2 regions of the Bacillus sp. JZ109 genome follow, and region 1 is predicted to be linked to the other one. Evidence: riboswitches for the same ligand, from Rfam matches in the RefSeq annotation. Region 1 holds a riboswitch; the other holds the start of a gene.
The links. Region 1 has a riboswitch for S-adenosylmethionine ahead of metN (methionine ABC transporter ATP-binding protein MetN). Riboswitches for the same ligand answer to the same signal wherever they lie in the genome.

Region 1 (7,648 bases):
CTGGTCACGCTGTACGTATAATGTTTTATCTTCGTTTTCAACGTCGATCAGCGCTTTTACTTCATCAGTCAAATCTTCTAATGAAGAAAGCGGTTCGTTATCCACTGTATGCTTCGCGAAATTCGTGAAGTTCCAGTTTGTGATTTTTGTTTTGTCAGGTTTCGGCATCGGCAGATCCTCAGCTTGTTCAAGAGCCTGTAAGCGCAGGTTCTTCAGCCAGGCAGGTTCTTGGTGCTTTTCGGAAAAGCTTTTGAGATACTCCTGATCTACGGATAGTTTTGTACCTAGTGTCATATTAATCCCCCTAACGCTTACGCTTCTTGGCCAACAGTTTCGTCTTCAATGCCAAGTTCTTGTTTGATCCAGTCATAACCTTCTGCTTCAAGACGCTGTGCAAGCTCTGCACCGCCGGATTTTACAACGCGGCCTTGCATCATAACGTGAACAACATCCGGAGTGATGTAGTTTAACAGGCGCTGATAGTGAGTGATCATCAGGCAGCCGAAGCTTTCGCTGCGCATTTTGTTGATCCCTTTTGATACAACTTTCAAAGCGTCAATATCAAGACCTGAGTCAATTTCATCAAGGATGGCGATTTTCGGTTCAATCATCATTAATTGAAGGATTTCATTGCGTTTTTTCTCCCCGCCTGAGAAGCCTTCGTTAAGATAGCGCTGAGCCATTTCAGGGTCCATTTCAAGGAACTCCATGTTTTCGTCCATTTTGCGGATGAATTTCATGAGAGAAATTTCATCGCCTTCTTCTCTGCGCGCGTTGATTGCTGAGCGAAGGAAGTCGGCATTTGTCACACCGCTGATTTCACTTGGGTACTGCATCGCAAGGAATAAGCCTGCCTGCGCACGCTCGTCCACTTCCATCTCCAGTACATCTTTGCCGTCAAGCGTGATGCTGCCTTTTGTTACTTCATATTTAGGATGCCCCATAATAGCAGCTGATAATGTGGATTTACCAGTTCCATTCGGGCCCATTACTGCGTGGAATTCTCCACCTTTTATTTCAAGGTTTACACCCTTTAAGATCTCTTTCCCTTCGATTTCAACGTGAAGATCTTTGATCGTTAATGTTGAAGCAGCCATATCTATACCTCCAAAAATATATAATCATTATTCTCATTTTATTCTCATTCTAATTTTATAACAAATGAAAAGTAAATACAACTTTTTATCGTGCCTTGCACATTCCTCAAGTTTAACAAAGATCAGCACTTTATTAAAGCGATTGAAAAAGAAAAAGAGTGGATTCCCACCCTTTTTTAAAAGATTGATTTTCTCAATAAGCTCCCGCAGAAATCCGCTTGCTTTTTTCGTAATCAAGCTCTCTCTGCCGCTCTACTTTCATTCTTGTTTCCAGCCGGCGTCCATATTCCTCGTATCCAATTCCGTGTGACAGCTGCATCGCTTTTTCCATTTCTGACGTATAATCGAGGTTCAGTCTGTCCTGGCTGCTGCAAATAATGAATCAATCCCTTCATATATTTGCTTTTTATTGTACCAGTGCTGCGTTGGATGCCGCAAAAACGATTTGGCGTGAAATAGCGGCAGATGAGACGAAAGCATCCTTTCAGAACAAATGAGAATGGTTTTTCGGAATATTCCTTCTCTTAATGCGTGGTGTTTCCGAATTCCTCAATGCACTGTTGAACAACTGTCACGCCTTGGCTGAAAGCTGCGCCGCCTCCAAATGCCGCTGCCACACTGACGGCTTCGAGAATGTTTTCTTCTGTCGCTCCCTGATCGAGACAGCCTTTTGTATGATAGATCATGCAATATTCGTCCTGAGCATTGATGGCAATTCCGAGGGCGATCAGCTGTTTTTCTCTTTCAGTCAGAGAATTCCCGGCAAAGCACTGTTCAGTAAATTCGTTAAATTTCCTTCCCATCAGCGGCATCTTTTGTTCAAATGTACCTAAACCATGTTTATATTGTTTTAACGCGTCCTGCATGCTTCCTCTGTCTTGATTCAAAGAAAATCCCTCCATCTGTTTAACATTCCTTTTTATTATGAACAGCTTTTAGGAAAATACGCGAAAAAAACCCCGGATTTCTCATCCGGGGTTTCAGTCTTATTCAGATACAGGAAGCACAGCTCCGTCGTATTTTTTCTCGATGAAGTCTTTGATCTTTTTAGAGTGAAGAACTTCCATCAGCGCTTTGATTTTTGCAGAATCTTCTTCGCCTTTTCTTACTGCGATGATGTTAGCGTATGGGTTGTTTTTCGTTGATTCTACTTCAATTGCATCTTTTTTAGGATTTAATTTATTTTGGATCGCATAGTTTACATTGATGAAGGCCGCGTCTCCTTCTTTGTTTTCATATGCTTTTGCCGTTAATTCAGGCGCCACTTTTTTGAATTCAAGGTTTTTCGGGTTTTTCTTAATGTCTTTCAATGTTGCGTCAATTGTTTCTACCTTAGAATCAAGAGTGATTAATCCAGCGTTTTCAAGCATTGCAAGCATACGTCCTTGTTCAGCAACGTTGTTTGTCAGAATGATTGTCGCACCGTCTGGAAGGTCTTTCAGTGATTTGTATGTTTTAGAGTAAATACCGAATGGCTCTAAGTGAACAGCGCCGGCATTCACAAGTTTGTAATCTGTGTTTTCTTTCATTTCTTGCTCAAGGTAAGGAATGTGCTGGAAGTAGTTCGCGTCCACTTCATTATCAGCTAAAGCTTTATTGTACATTTTGTAATCACTAAGCACTTTCACTTTCAGCGTATAGCCTTTTTCTTTCAGCAATGGTTCAGCTTCTTTTAAAATTTCCGCATGCGGTGTTTTTGTTGCCGCAACGACAATTTCTTTCTTGCCAGATTCAGCGCCGTTATTCGAACTGCAGGCAGCCATGACTCCTGCAAATACAAGCAGTAATGCACCCAAAAATAGCTTTTTCAATGTAAATCCTCCCTTATCGTTTGTCTATAATATTTGTTATTAGATCACCGATGATTTGAATAATAAACACGATGATTAAAATAAACACAGTAGCAACGAAGGTAACATCAGCGTTATTAGACTGATATCCTTCTACGTACGCAAGGTTTCCAAGGCCTCCTGAACCAATGGCTCCGGCAATTGCCGTTGAGCCGATCAAAGCGATGGCAGTAACCGTAATGCCAGAAATAAGAGCAGGCATTGATTCCGGAATCAGCACTTTGAAAATAATCGTAGACGTTTTCGCGCCCATTGATTTAGCGGCTTCAATCACACCTTTATCCACCTCACGCAGCGCGATTTCAACAAGGCGCGCGTAAAATGGTGCCGAGCCGATTACCAGCGCCGGCAATGCGGCGTTTGGCCCTAAGATCGTGCCGACTAAAAATTTCGTAAAACCTAATAGTAAAATAATTAAAATAAGGAACGGAATCGATCTGAATATGTTAACAACGGCCGCAATCACAGAGTTGACCGCTTTATTCTGCCAGAGGCTTCCTTTGCTCGTCAGAAAGAGCAGCAAGCCGAGGATGACCCCGATGACAAAAGCAAACAGTAAAGAAATCAGCGTCATATAAAGTGTTTCATATGTCGCGTTCCATAATTCAGTTAAATCAACGTTCGGGAAGTATTTTTCAAACATTCGTGATCACCTCTGCTTTCACCTGTTTGTCATTAATGAATCGGATCACGTTTTGCACTTCTTCCTCGTCCCCGTCAATGTGGATGAACAGTGAACCGTAAGCCCCATCCTTCGTCTGCGAAATTTTCCCTTGCAGAATATTGACGCTGACATTGAAGTTTCTGATCATCTCTGTAATCAAAGGCTGTTCAGCTGACTCACCGACAAATGTGAGCTGAACCATTTTTCCTGATGCTGTATCATCAAGAAGGTGCTGAAGCGTCTCTTTCGTTTCTTCCGGCTCTGTCACCTGCTGAACAAATCGTTTTGTCATTTGTTCCTTTGGATTTTTGAAGACATCGAGAACCTCGCCTTCTTCGACCACCTTGCCGTTTTCCATGACGGCGACTCTGTTGCAGATTTTGCGGATGACATGCATTTCGTGCGTAATCAGCACAATCGTCAAACCGAGTCTTTCATTAATATCGGACAATAGATCCAGAATTGAATCTGTCGTTTGCGGATCTAATGCTGATGTCGCTTCGTCACAAAGGAGAACCTTCGGATTGTTTGCAAGCGCTCTGGCAATTCCCACACGCTGCTTCTGACCGCCGCTCAGCTGAGACGGATAAGATTTTTCTTTTCCTTCTAAACCTACCAGTTTAATCAGTTCATTGGCGCGCTTGATCCGCTCGCTCTTTTTCACTCCGGCAATTTCCAAAGGAAACATGATATTATCTCTGACAGTCCGCGACCAAAGCAAATTGAAATGCTGGAAAATCATACTGATCTCATGGCGTGCTTTTCTTAAACCGCGTCCATTTACTTCATTAATCTTGGTTCCCGCCACTTCCACGGTTCCTGAGGTTGGTTTCTCAAGGCCGTTCAGCAGACGGATTAAGGAACTCTTACCAGCTCCGCTATATCCTATAATTCCAAAAATCTCACCTTTTTTAATGGAAAGCGAGACGTTTTGGACAGCATTGACATCTCCATGTTTCGACTTGTAAACTTTTGAAACATCCTGAAGATTGATCAAAGCAATCACCTGCCTTAACACTATTCTAAGAAATCTTCCGGTTTTTTCTGCAAAAGAAAAGCCTTTCTGCACACTTGAGCAGAAAGGCTTATATAAAATGCCTTTCTCTCATCTTTCAAAGCTGAACGCTTCGTGTGAATTGGCACCATTTCAACAGCGTTGATGGTTGCCGGGCTTCATAGGGCACTTCCCTCCACCTCTCTTGATAAGAGAAATATATAGTCTTTTTCGTCCGGAAATTCTTAATGTAGAATAGCACGGCGAATGATTAAATGTCAATAAAATAAATGATGTCAACTTTTACTATTATAATAATTTATTATTTTTTAATTTTTTAAAATCCTCTGAAAAAATCCATTTGTCAGCCAGAGAATGGCTTCCAGTTTTAACAGGGCCCTGAATGACCCCTTTACTTTGAGGCTTCCGCTCTGAATCAGGTGCTGAAGGGAAATGTCTCCGTGCAATAAATCAATAATTTCCGTTTGGTTTCCGTAAAAGGTCAGGTTGGACGTTTGGGGCGGAGAAACTTTTTTCATTTCTCCCTGTTCGTTTATTGAGACGGTTAAGGCTTCTGCTTCTCCTTGGAAGGTAATGAGCAATGTTGAGGCATTCAAAAGGGGTTTTAAAAACAGATGCTGATACTCATCTTCTAAAACTTCCGCTTTCTCCATATGTACAACCTCCTATTTGTTGGTCATACATACACATTTCTCTCTTTGTCGCAAGAACCCCTTTATAAAACGAACGACAATTTCATTGGATATGCTGAGAAATATGTCATAAATGGGATGCGGAAGATGATTTTTGTTTGATCAGCTCATATAAATAAGAAACGGAATGAAATGCATATCCTCTTTCGACCACCTTTCCGCCTTTAAACAGCAGAAAACAAGGGACGCTTTCAATTTGATACGCTTTTGCGAATGTCGGAGAGTAATTGACATTGTTTTGATAGAAGGCGACATCCGGCAGCATTTCTTTCACCACTGTCAGCATTTTGCTTGCAAGCTGGCAGGTGCCGCAAAACGGAGTATATAAATATAGAAGGTACACATCATCTTCAATGTGATCAAGTTCGTGTTCTTGGAGTTCTTTCATGCTATACACCTCGGGACTTTCTTTCAAGAAAAATAGTATGGACATTCAGATTCGCACGCACAATACAGAAGCGATATGGTGCCTGGGCGCAGCCGCTACTTCCTTATAGGCTCTGTCGATATGGAGATGGCAGGCTTCATTAAATTCACGCTTCAGCTGTTTTCTCAATTTCTCACCTGATTCATCAGCATCAACTAATATATAGACGTCTTTATCATAAAGCTCGTCAGCCAATTCCTCGAGCCTCAGCTGGCTGATTGTTCCGTTTGTGCAGATAATGCGCACCGGTTCATTCAGGACGCTTTCGATTTTCTCTTTATCTGATTTCCCCTCGACAATCATAACCTTTTCCAGCTCATCCATCTTCATCTTGTTCACCTGCCGCGTCAAATTTGAAACGTTCAGATTGTAAAAGAAGGCAGTGAAATTCACCGCCAACATTAACACCAGCCGTTTTCGTAGTCACAATCTACATATTTTGCGTCGTCTCCAGAGACCACATCGGCTGTCTTATAAAATTTCTCATTTTCAAAGGAATAACCGGACTTAAGCTCATATTCATTCATGCTTGTCATTTGGCCGATCATCTCATTATCATGATATAACGAGAGCCGGCCATTTTGAAAGCGGCCTGTCACGTCATTGGTGACATCGAGCTTTTGTTTGTCGAAAGCCATATTGGACACCTCCCATAACGTTAGCGTGTCCAATTGCTTTTACGGCTATCCTGTTTTAGTCTTCTTGTGTCATCTCTTCGTATTGCTCTGCTGTCATCAGTTTTTCAATTTCAGAAGCGTCAGATGGCTCAACGACGATCATCCATGCTTTTTCGTACGGAGATTCGTTGACGAATTCCGGACTGTCATCAAGATCTTCGTTTACTTCCACAACCGTTCCGTTAATCGGTGCATAAAGCTCAGATACCGTTTTAACGGATTCAACACTGCCGAATGGCTCGTCCGCTTTGATTTCAGCGCCCACTTCAGGAAGTTCGACAAACACGATGTCGCCTAGTTCGGACTGGGCAAAATGCGTAATTCCGATTCTGGCTTTTTCTCCTTCAACTTTTACCCACTCGTGTTCTCCTGAGTAACGCAAATCTTTTGGTATGCTCAATTGAATCCCTCCATTTTTTACAGCACTACAATAAGAAGATACCACACTTTTCAAAAAAAATTTACATTAAGCCCAGTTTTCTTCAAATTGGTCTTCTTTAAATCCGACAGTCACTTTTTCGCCGTCTGTTGTAAGCGGGCGTTTGATCAGCATACCATCTGAAGCCAGCAGCTCGAGCTGTTCGTCCTCTGACATGTGATACAGCTTTTCCTTGAGATTGAGCTCGCGGTATTTCATGCCGCTCGTGTTGAAAAATTTCTTGAGATCCAGCCCGCTTTTTTCATAAAGCGCTTTTAATTCTTCTTTGCTTGGCGGCTGCTCAGCAATATGTATTTCGTTTATTTCTTTTCCATGCTCTTCAAGCCACTTCTTTGCTTTGCGGCACGTTCCGCATTTAGGGTACCAGTAAAAAGTTAACGACATCTTCTTCCCCCTCAATAAAATAATCGAGGTTATTTTAACACAGTTTGTTTTAAAAACCTAAAACAGTGCTTCTTAAAAAAAGCTCCGCGCATGCGGAGCTCTTGGCCAATCAGACAGTATATTTCTCAGCCTCAAAAATGCCTGCCGCCGCCTCGCGTTTTTTCTGAATCACGTTTTTAGGCGTTACGCGTGTCAGCTTGCGCAGAGCGGAAAGCATCATGCGGAGTGAATCTCCTTCTTCCATTGCGATAAGGGATTCCTTCGCATGCGCTTCAATTTCGTTAAAGGCCTCTTGAACGAAAATTTCTGTGTACAGCACCTTTTGCGCTGCTTTTTCGGCGCCTTGTGCGGCAATGGCCTTTTCCGTTCTGAGCACGGCTGATTCCATTGCGTATACATTGCT
Region 2 (7,648 bases), 2.0 Mb from region 1:
AGCAGTTCAGCCATTAAGTCATTTGCTCCTTTATGAAAAGACTTGTCCGCTGTTTTCATTTTATGAGGCTGTCCATTATTTATGTCTCAAAATAAAGAAATGGCCCAGCTTAATATGCTGAGCCATCCCACTTGTAGCGATTGACGATCTCCATATTGATCTCTGTTCCAATGCCTTTTCCTTTCGGGATGTGGACCATTCCTTTTGAAGGCTGCAGGCTGACGAGATCTGTAAAAGGATTCTCCATGACGTCCCACTCGATCGGTTCAATGTGATCGTTCTTCATTTTAGACCATGGGGGCAGACAGGCTTGTGCAAATAAAGCATAGAGTCGTGAGAGCGATCCGTCATATGCATGGGCGGATGCTCTGACGCCGAAATAACGCGCGAGCTGGAGGCAGTCCCGAAACTCATCAATTCCGTTGACATGCATGACATCGGGCTGAATGATATCCAAACAGCGCTGTGAAAGGAGAGGCACATATTGCGCCGGGCCTTTCATGTTTTCTCCACCGGCAACAGGAACAGACAAACGGCTTCGAAGCATAGCGTAATCCTGCGGGTGATCAAAGGGCAAAGGCTCCTCAAGCCAGCCAATGTTCGTCCATTCGGAGAAATAGCGCTCCCATTTAAAAGCCGCAGCGGCATCGTAGCTTTGGTTTGCGTCCAGAATCATCGTAATGGAGCTGCCTGCTGTATGCTGCAGCGCATTGATGTGCCGGACATCCTCCTTGAATGAAGTCCCGCCAATTTTGACTTTGATTTGCTCAAACCCTTTTTTCAACTGGGCTTCAACATTGGAGACTGAGCGGCTGATCCATTGCGGGGAGTCTGAGTACGATTGAAAAGACGCGTACACAGGAATCTCCTCTCTGTATCGCCCGCCCCATAATTCGCAAACCGAACAATCCGCAGCTTTGGCTGCAATCTCTGTCAGCGCCATGCTTACAGCGGAGGCCGCCCGCTGGTGCCATTTTTGAATCGTGCGCACTAATGACAGGCGGCTGCCGGCCTGTTTTCCCAATAGAAACGGGATGATCCGCTTCGTAAAACCGACATGGAGAGCAGGGAGCCAATCAACGCATTCTCCCCAGCCGTCTATCCCGCTTTCGGTGATAATCCTAATGAGATAACAAGTCCGATATCGTTTAAACCCATTGGCATCTCCGTATGGCTTTTCTAATCGGTGAAATAGCGGAAAGGTTTCAATCCGTACAATTTTCAAACTGGGTGCTACCTTTCCTCAGCGGGCTGGAGCCGATTGCCAGCCATTTTAGGGTCTTCTTTTTCTTTTGTTTCTTCATTGTTTTGCTTCACATGGATGAGCATCATCACAAGAATCCCGACAACGAGAGTCAATCCCGCGATGCTTAAAAACATGCCGGGTCTGGACCATTGCATCAGGCGGCCGAAAATCGGAGGACCGATCGCTACCCCTAAGAAACGTACAGAGCCGTACAGCGAGGTGACAAATCCCCGTCTTTCTTTGCCGACAGCCCCGGTAATAAAACTGTTCACACAAGGAAGGACAAGACCTGAGCCTATACTGCTCAGTACAAGAACACTGATAAAAAGGACAAGATTTTCAATGAATGACAGTGCCGCGTAGGATACGGTCATGAACGCCAATCCAAGTACGATCAGCTTTTTCATTAACGATTGCTTTTGCCCGATTTTGCTTCCTGTTGTATAGGACGTCACACACATAACCAAAAGCGGGATCGCTAAAATCAAGCCTTTCTTCACGCCGTCGGTGTCGTATGTTTTTTCAAGAACATCTGAGAGATAAAACAGGATGCCGAATAAAGTAAACAAACAGGTCGCACCTGCTAAATAAGCGGTAAACAGCCATCTGCCTTCGTGTTTAAAGACACTTAACAGCCCTTTTGCATATTTTCCGATTGGTGGCGGTTCTTTTTCCTTTTTCTTTTCTTTAATAAAAATCCAAGTCAGTACGATCGAAATGATACAAAACACAGGAAAGGCAAAAAACGCGCCATACCAGACAAGCAGGGCGATCAGCGAGCCAATGATCGGCGATAGCACTTTCCCCATGCCGTTTGAAGCTTCAACAAGGCCGAGCACCTTGCTCTCCTGGGCGCCTTTAAACAGATCTCCCGTCAGTGCCATGGCAATTGGGCCGGTTCCGGCTGCCCCGATTCCCTGTAACGCTCGTCCTGCCATGACCCAAGGATAGGCATTGTCAAAAAAACCTGCCGCAAACCCGGCTAACAAACCGCCGGCACCATACAAAATTAAGCAGGGAATAATGATGACTTTCCTTGAGAATCGGTCTGCGAGATAACCGACAATCGGAATCGCAAAAGCTGCAATCAAGGAAAATACTGTGATCACGAGACTGACTTGAAATTGTGATAAATGAAGTTCAGATTTCATTTTTGGCAAAATCGGAATAAGCATCGAGTTTCCTAGGGTTAATATTAAAGGGATTGAACCGATTGCTACAACCGTCATTCCGTTATTTTGTTTTGATGATTCCATCTCAGAGCACACTCCTTTTCTTCTGCTTAGAATGTCCCTGATGGCTTCGTTTATTCAGCGATCAGACAGCAAAAAACCGAACAGAAGATACCTGTTCGGGAAAAAAGAGGGTTAACCGAGAGCCTGTGAAATCAAAGCATATAAGTGTCCATTTTGAATAGGCGCTTTTTTCTGATAAAACAAAAGCGGAGGTTCATCATCTTTACGAAATCCCATTTCTATCAGGCTGTCATGCAGAGACGTGTGTTCACTCGGTATATCGATTCGCATCGGCCCTTGTTTGCCGGCCGCCAGCCTGTTAATTATTTGTGCTGCAACATCTGATGATGCAGCGATGATAGGGCCGAATTTCAAATTGGCCGGTGTCTGTACAGAAAGTCCGTAGCCAATTAGCTGTCCGTCATGATTTCTGGCGATGATACATTCGCATGAAGCAGAAATAAGCTGCTGCAAAAGATTTGATCGATCTCCGCCAAAGGCTTCCAGATCCGCCGCGGTTAAGTCGTGAAAGTCTTGTTCTCTAAAGGATGTCAGTTCAGCATCAAGCTTTTTTGTATAAGGTTGAAAACTGTGACAGCTGTACTTTCGCACTGAACCTGCCGTATGAAAACCTGCTTTTTCATAAAGCGGCAAACCTTCTTTTGTGGCGCAAAGCCTGATGGCGGTGTTTTCACCCGCTTGGGGGATACAGGCGTTTACCATACGCCGGCCGAGACCGAGCCGTTGATATTCTTTGTCCACGATCACGAGGCCGATAGAAGCAAGCCGGCCAAACAAAAACAAGCCGATGCAGGAAATAATATCACCGCTGACATTTTGATAGCCGAAAAAGCGTCCTTGCTGGACAAGCAGTGCCAGCTCTTGTTCGCCGTAATCCGGCCACCCGGCTTGCCTGCAAAGCCGCAATAGACTAGGGATATGTTCTTCATGAAGCTTAATCAGCTTATCGATTACCCTCATACAGATCACCTGCTTGTTTCGAGTTTTTTATACATGATGATATGAGTGCCTATGCCGGGAATCTCAAACGGTTCGCCGAGTACTTCCCACCCAAGCTTTGAATAGTAGCCTTTCACCTGGCTTCTGGCATTGCACCAGACTGCCTGAACGCCGTTCTTTGCCAGTTTCTCTTCCGCGTGTTTGATCAGCGTGCTCCCGCCTTTTTGATCGCGATATCCTTCAAGCGTTGCCATGCCTCTCAGCCGATATGCTGGGGATTCTGTTATTAATGGCTGATTTTGCGGGGAAAAAGAAGCGATGCTGATCAGCTTTCCTTCAAAAAATGCGCCGAGATGAAAGGAGCCTTTTGCATGATCCTCTTCATATTTGCATTGTTCAATGGATTGATGGGGACGCAGAATGCGGTGCCGGATTTCATATGTATCTTCCGCGGAAATGGTTTTGACTTCGAGCATAATGTTCCTCCTCATGACTGTTTTTCTATATCGTAACACGAATCCCGTTGAAAAAGACCGCCCGATTGGATCAGACAGTCTTTTAAGGGATTAATGCAAAAAGATATTTTGGCGCTGCTCATCTTTTTGCTGAATATAGGAAGTGAGCTCGGCGGTTAAGTCAGATCTGAGGAAAGGCGTTATCAAGTAGATGCCGTTAAACAGCTCGCATGCCGTATCCAGCAGGGAGCGTGCAATCGCAAGGCCTTCCGCCTTTTGCTTTTCTTTATCTTCACCGGCATGGGCCATTTTTTCGCGAATCGTATCAGACAGCTTAATGCCGGGAATTTCATTATGGATGAATTCGGCATTCCGGCTGCTTGTCAGCGGCATGATGCCGATATAGATCGGCGTCTTCAGATGTTTTGTTTCGTTATGGATATCGACAAGCTGCTGCTCGGAATAGACAGGCTGAGAAACAAAATAATCTGCGCCGCAATCTATTTTTTTCTCAAGCCGTTTTACCGCTTTATCCAGATGGCGGACGTTAGGATTAAATGCGGCGGCAACTGAGAAATTCGTTTTCTTGCCGAGCGGTTTTCCAGACAGAGACAGACCTTCATTGAATTGTTTGATCAGCCTGATTAAATCAAAAGATGTTAAATCATATACAGACGTCGCACCAGGAAAATCCCCAATTTTAGAAGGGTCACCTGTAATAGCAAGCACGTCATTCAGCCCTAACGTATCAAGGCCCATTAAATGTGACTGTAAGCCGATAATGTTACGGTCACGGCACGTAATATGGACAAGGGAACGCATATCGAGCTGCTGCTTGATGAGAGCGCCGCAGGCAACATTGCTGATCCGCGGGGTCGCCAGAGAATTGTCGGCGAGTGTCAGGGCATCGATTCCCGCTTCTTTTAATTCAGCAGCAGCGGACAGAAATTTGTCAAAGCTCAGTTTTTTCGGCGGATCCAGTTCTACGATAATAGAGCGTTTTTTCGCCGCGATCTCATCCAGGCCGGGCTCGGTTCGCTCGTGATGAACAGAAATGAATTCTTTCGCCCGGGTTTTGACTTCTTTTTCTGTAATCGGAGCTAGTCCGCCAACTGCTTCCGCCATCGCCCTGATGTGATTCGGCGTTGTGCCGCAGCAGCCGCCGATAATCCGCGCGCCTTGCTTACGGAATTCTGACGCGCTGTTTTGAAAATACGTGTCGTCTGTTTCATAGACGAGCCGTCCCTCTTCAAGCGAAGGAAGACTGCTGTTCGGATAAACGGATAAGAAGACGTCATCAAAAATCGGCACTTCGCTGAGCGCTTCAATCATGTGATAAGGGCCGAGGCGGCAGTTAATGCCGACGATATCAGCTCCGAGATCCGCAATCGAGCGCAATGCGTCAGAAAGCGGCGTTCCGTCCTGCAATACGCCTTGCTCGTGCATGGAGACATTGAGCATAATCGGAAGATCAGTCTCTTTGCGCGCGATTTTCAGCACTTCACGGGCTTCTTCCAAATCATAATATGTTTCTAACAGCAAGCCATCCGGCTCTTCATGCAGCAGCAGATACAACTGCTCGCGGAAGCTGCGCTTAATTTCGTCAAGACTGTACGCGTTTTTATTAAATGTCCGTATGCCGCCCATCGTTCCAAGCACGTATGCATCGCCTGCTGAAGCCCGCGCGATCTTTACGGCCTCCTGATTCATTTTTTTGATGTCATCCTCAAGCCCGTGTCTGGATAATTTAATATAGTTGGCCCCGTACGTATTCGTTTGAATAATGTTGGCTCCCGCTTCAACGTACGCTTTATGTATGCGCTGAATTTCCTCCGGCTTTGAAATATTGAGCTCCTCAAAACACCTGTCAATGCCATAGGAGTAGAGGAGTGTCCCCATGGCGCCGTCACCGATTAACACCTGTCTTTGCAAATCTTCTAAAAGTCCCATTGTCTGCCTCCTTTATTCACATCAGCAAGGAAAAAAGAGAAATAAAAAAAGTCCTCTTAAGAAGAAGACTTTGTCAGTGATTTTGTCTCTTCTTATCTTCCAAGCTGTTCGAGCTTGCTGGATTTAGCACCTTGGTCATGGCTGATCGCCATTACACCGGTTGCTGAAGCTTCGTCGGGCCAGTCCCTCTGCTTCTCTTGATAAGAACGGATATGAAATTTTCGTGTCAGGAAGTGCCAAAAGATACCTGGCGTTTTTCCCTTTCTCCAAATTTACCGAAAATAAAGACAATAATCAATAGGAATCAGAAAATTTATCTGAAATTTATAAATTGAACGTCAATTGGCAGATCTGCTCCCCGTACAGCTGAGATAATCTGCTGCAGGTCATCTTTGTTTTTTCCGGTGACACGCACTTGATCATCCTGCACCTGAGACTTTACTTTCAGTCCGGAGTTTTTGATGATCGTATTGATTTTTTTTGCGTTGTCCTTGTCAATGCCTTGAACAAGCTTTGCACGCTGGCGCACCGTTCCGCCTGACGCGTTTTCAACCTTGCCGTACTCAATGTTTTTTGTCGGTACGTTTCGTTTAATCAATTTGCTGACCAGCACATCTTTCAGCTGGCTTAATTTGAATTCGTCATCGGAAACGAGGATAAGCTCCTCTTTATCTAAAGAAATGTCGCTTTTGCTGCCTTTAAAGTCATATCGGGTACTGATTTCCTTCAGTGCAATTTGGATTGCGTTTTGCACTTCAGGCAATTCCACCTTGGATACAATATCAAATGAACTTTCTTTTGCCATATGAAAACCTCCATAACATTTAACTTATGTGTTGATTATAGTAGAATAAAGAGAAACTTCCAACAGAACAAAGAATCAATTTGTGATGATTGGAAAAAATGTTAACAAAATCCGCAGAGAATAAGCGGAACAGGAAGGACGATAGCATGAGACCAGGGCAGCAATTAACCTTGAGTATAGATCACCAAACCGACTTCGGTTACTTTTTAACCGATGGGGAAGATACGATTCTCTTACATAACAGTGAAATGACTGAGGATATCGAGGACAGAGACGAAGTAGAAGTCTTTATATACGTAGACCAGCAGGAAAGGCTTGCGGCCACGATGAAAATTCCGGTCATCAGCGCGGATGAATATGGCTGGGTTGAAGTGGTGGATAAAGTGGAAGATATGGGCGTTTTCGTTGATGTCGGTTTATCGAAGGACGCACTAGTCGCAACTGAGCATTTGCCGCCGTACGAAGATGTCTGGCCGCAAAAAGGGGACAAACTTTACTGTATGCTGAAGGTGACGAACCGGGGGCGCATGTTTGCGAAACCAGCGCCGGAAGATATCATCAGCGAACTGTTTACCGACGCTTCAGAAGATCTGATGAATAAAGAGCTGACAGGTACGGTGTACAGGCTGATCGCATCGGGTTCATTCGTGATCACGGATGACGGTATCCGCTGTTTTATTCACCCGTCAGAAAGAAAAGAGGAGCCAAGACTCGGTTCAAGAGTCACAGGCCGGGTGATTCAAGTGAAAGAAGACGGTTCAGTCAACTTGTCGCTGCTTCCAAGAAAACAGGATGCAATGTCAGTTGATGCTGAGTGCATTCTAACGTATATGAGAACGAGAAACGGTGCCATGCCGTACAGTGACAAAAGCCAGCCTGATGATATCAGAGAACGTTTTAATATGAGCAAAGCCGCCTTTAAACGCGCACTGGGCCATTTGATGAAAAACGGAAAAGTGTATCAGGAAAATGGATGGACATACGAGAAAAAATAGCA

Region 2: linked by a shared signal. The riboswitch ahead of M1D94_RS15345 (bifunctional homocysteine S-methyltransferase/methylenetetrahydrofolate reductase) and the one ahead of metN (methionine ABC transporter ATP-binding protein MetN) in region 1 are both predicted to bind S-adenosylmethionine.

Annotation. Positions count from the first base shown of each region.
Region 1 is NZ_CP096388.1:874,276-881,923, reverse strand. It holds gene sufD (Fe-S cluster assembly protein SufD) at 1-294, opposite strand, end outside; gene sufC (Fe-S cluster assembly ATPase SufC) at 312-1,097, opposite strand; gene M1D94_RS04470 (hypothetical protein) at 1,291-1,428, opposite strand; gene M1D94_RS04465 (carboxymuconolactone decarboxylase family protein) at 1,622-1,999, opposite strand; gene metQ (methionine ABC transporter substrate-binding lipoprotein MetQ) at 2,084-2,908, opposite strand; gene metP (methionine ABC transporter permease MetP) at 2,922-3,590, opposite strand; gene metN (methionine ABC transporter ATP-binding protein MetN) at 3,583-4,608, opposite strand; SAM riboswitch class I at 4,714-4,820, opposite strand; gene M1D94_RS04445 (SCP2 sterol-binding domain-containing protein) at 4,935-5,279, opposite strand; gene M1D94_RS04440 (thioredoxin family protein) at 5,386-5,706, opposite strand; partial or broken gene M1D94_RS04435 (toprim domain-containing protein) at 5,708-6,069, opposite strand; gene M1D94_RS04430 (YusG family protein) at 6,147-6,383, opposite strand; gene gcvH (glycine cleavage system protein GcvH) at 6,439-6,822, opposite strand; gene M1D94_RS04420 (arsenate reductase family protein) at 6,889-7,245, opposite strand; gene fadE (acyl-CoA dehydrogenase FadE) at 7,355-7,648, opposite strand, start outside.
Region 2 is NZ_CP096388.1:2,899,699-2,907,346, reverse strand. It holds gene M1D94_RS15370 (YitT family protein) at 1-14, opposite strand, end outside; gene M1D94_RS15365 (mandelate racemase/muconate lactonizing enzyme family protein) at 110-1,225, opposite strand; gene M1D94_RS15360 (MFS transporter) at 1,234-2,502, opposite strand; gene M1D94_RS15355 (GNAT family N-acetyltransferase) at 2,614-3,462, opposite strand; gene M1D94_RS15350 (GNAT family N-acetyltransferase) at 3,468-3,917, opposite strand; gene M1D94_RS15345 (bifunctional homocysteine S-methyltransferase/methylenetetrahydrofolate reductase) at 4,008-5,846, opposite strand; SAM riboswitch class I at 5,936-6,053, opposite strand; gene M1D94_RS15340 (YajQ family cyclic di-GMP-binding protein) at 6,160-6,651, opposite strand; gene M1D94_RS15335 (CvfB family protein) at 6,750-7,646, shown strand.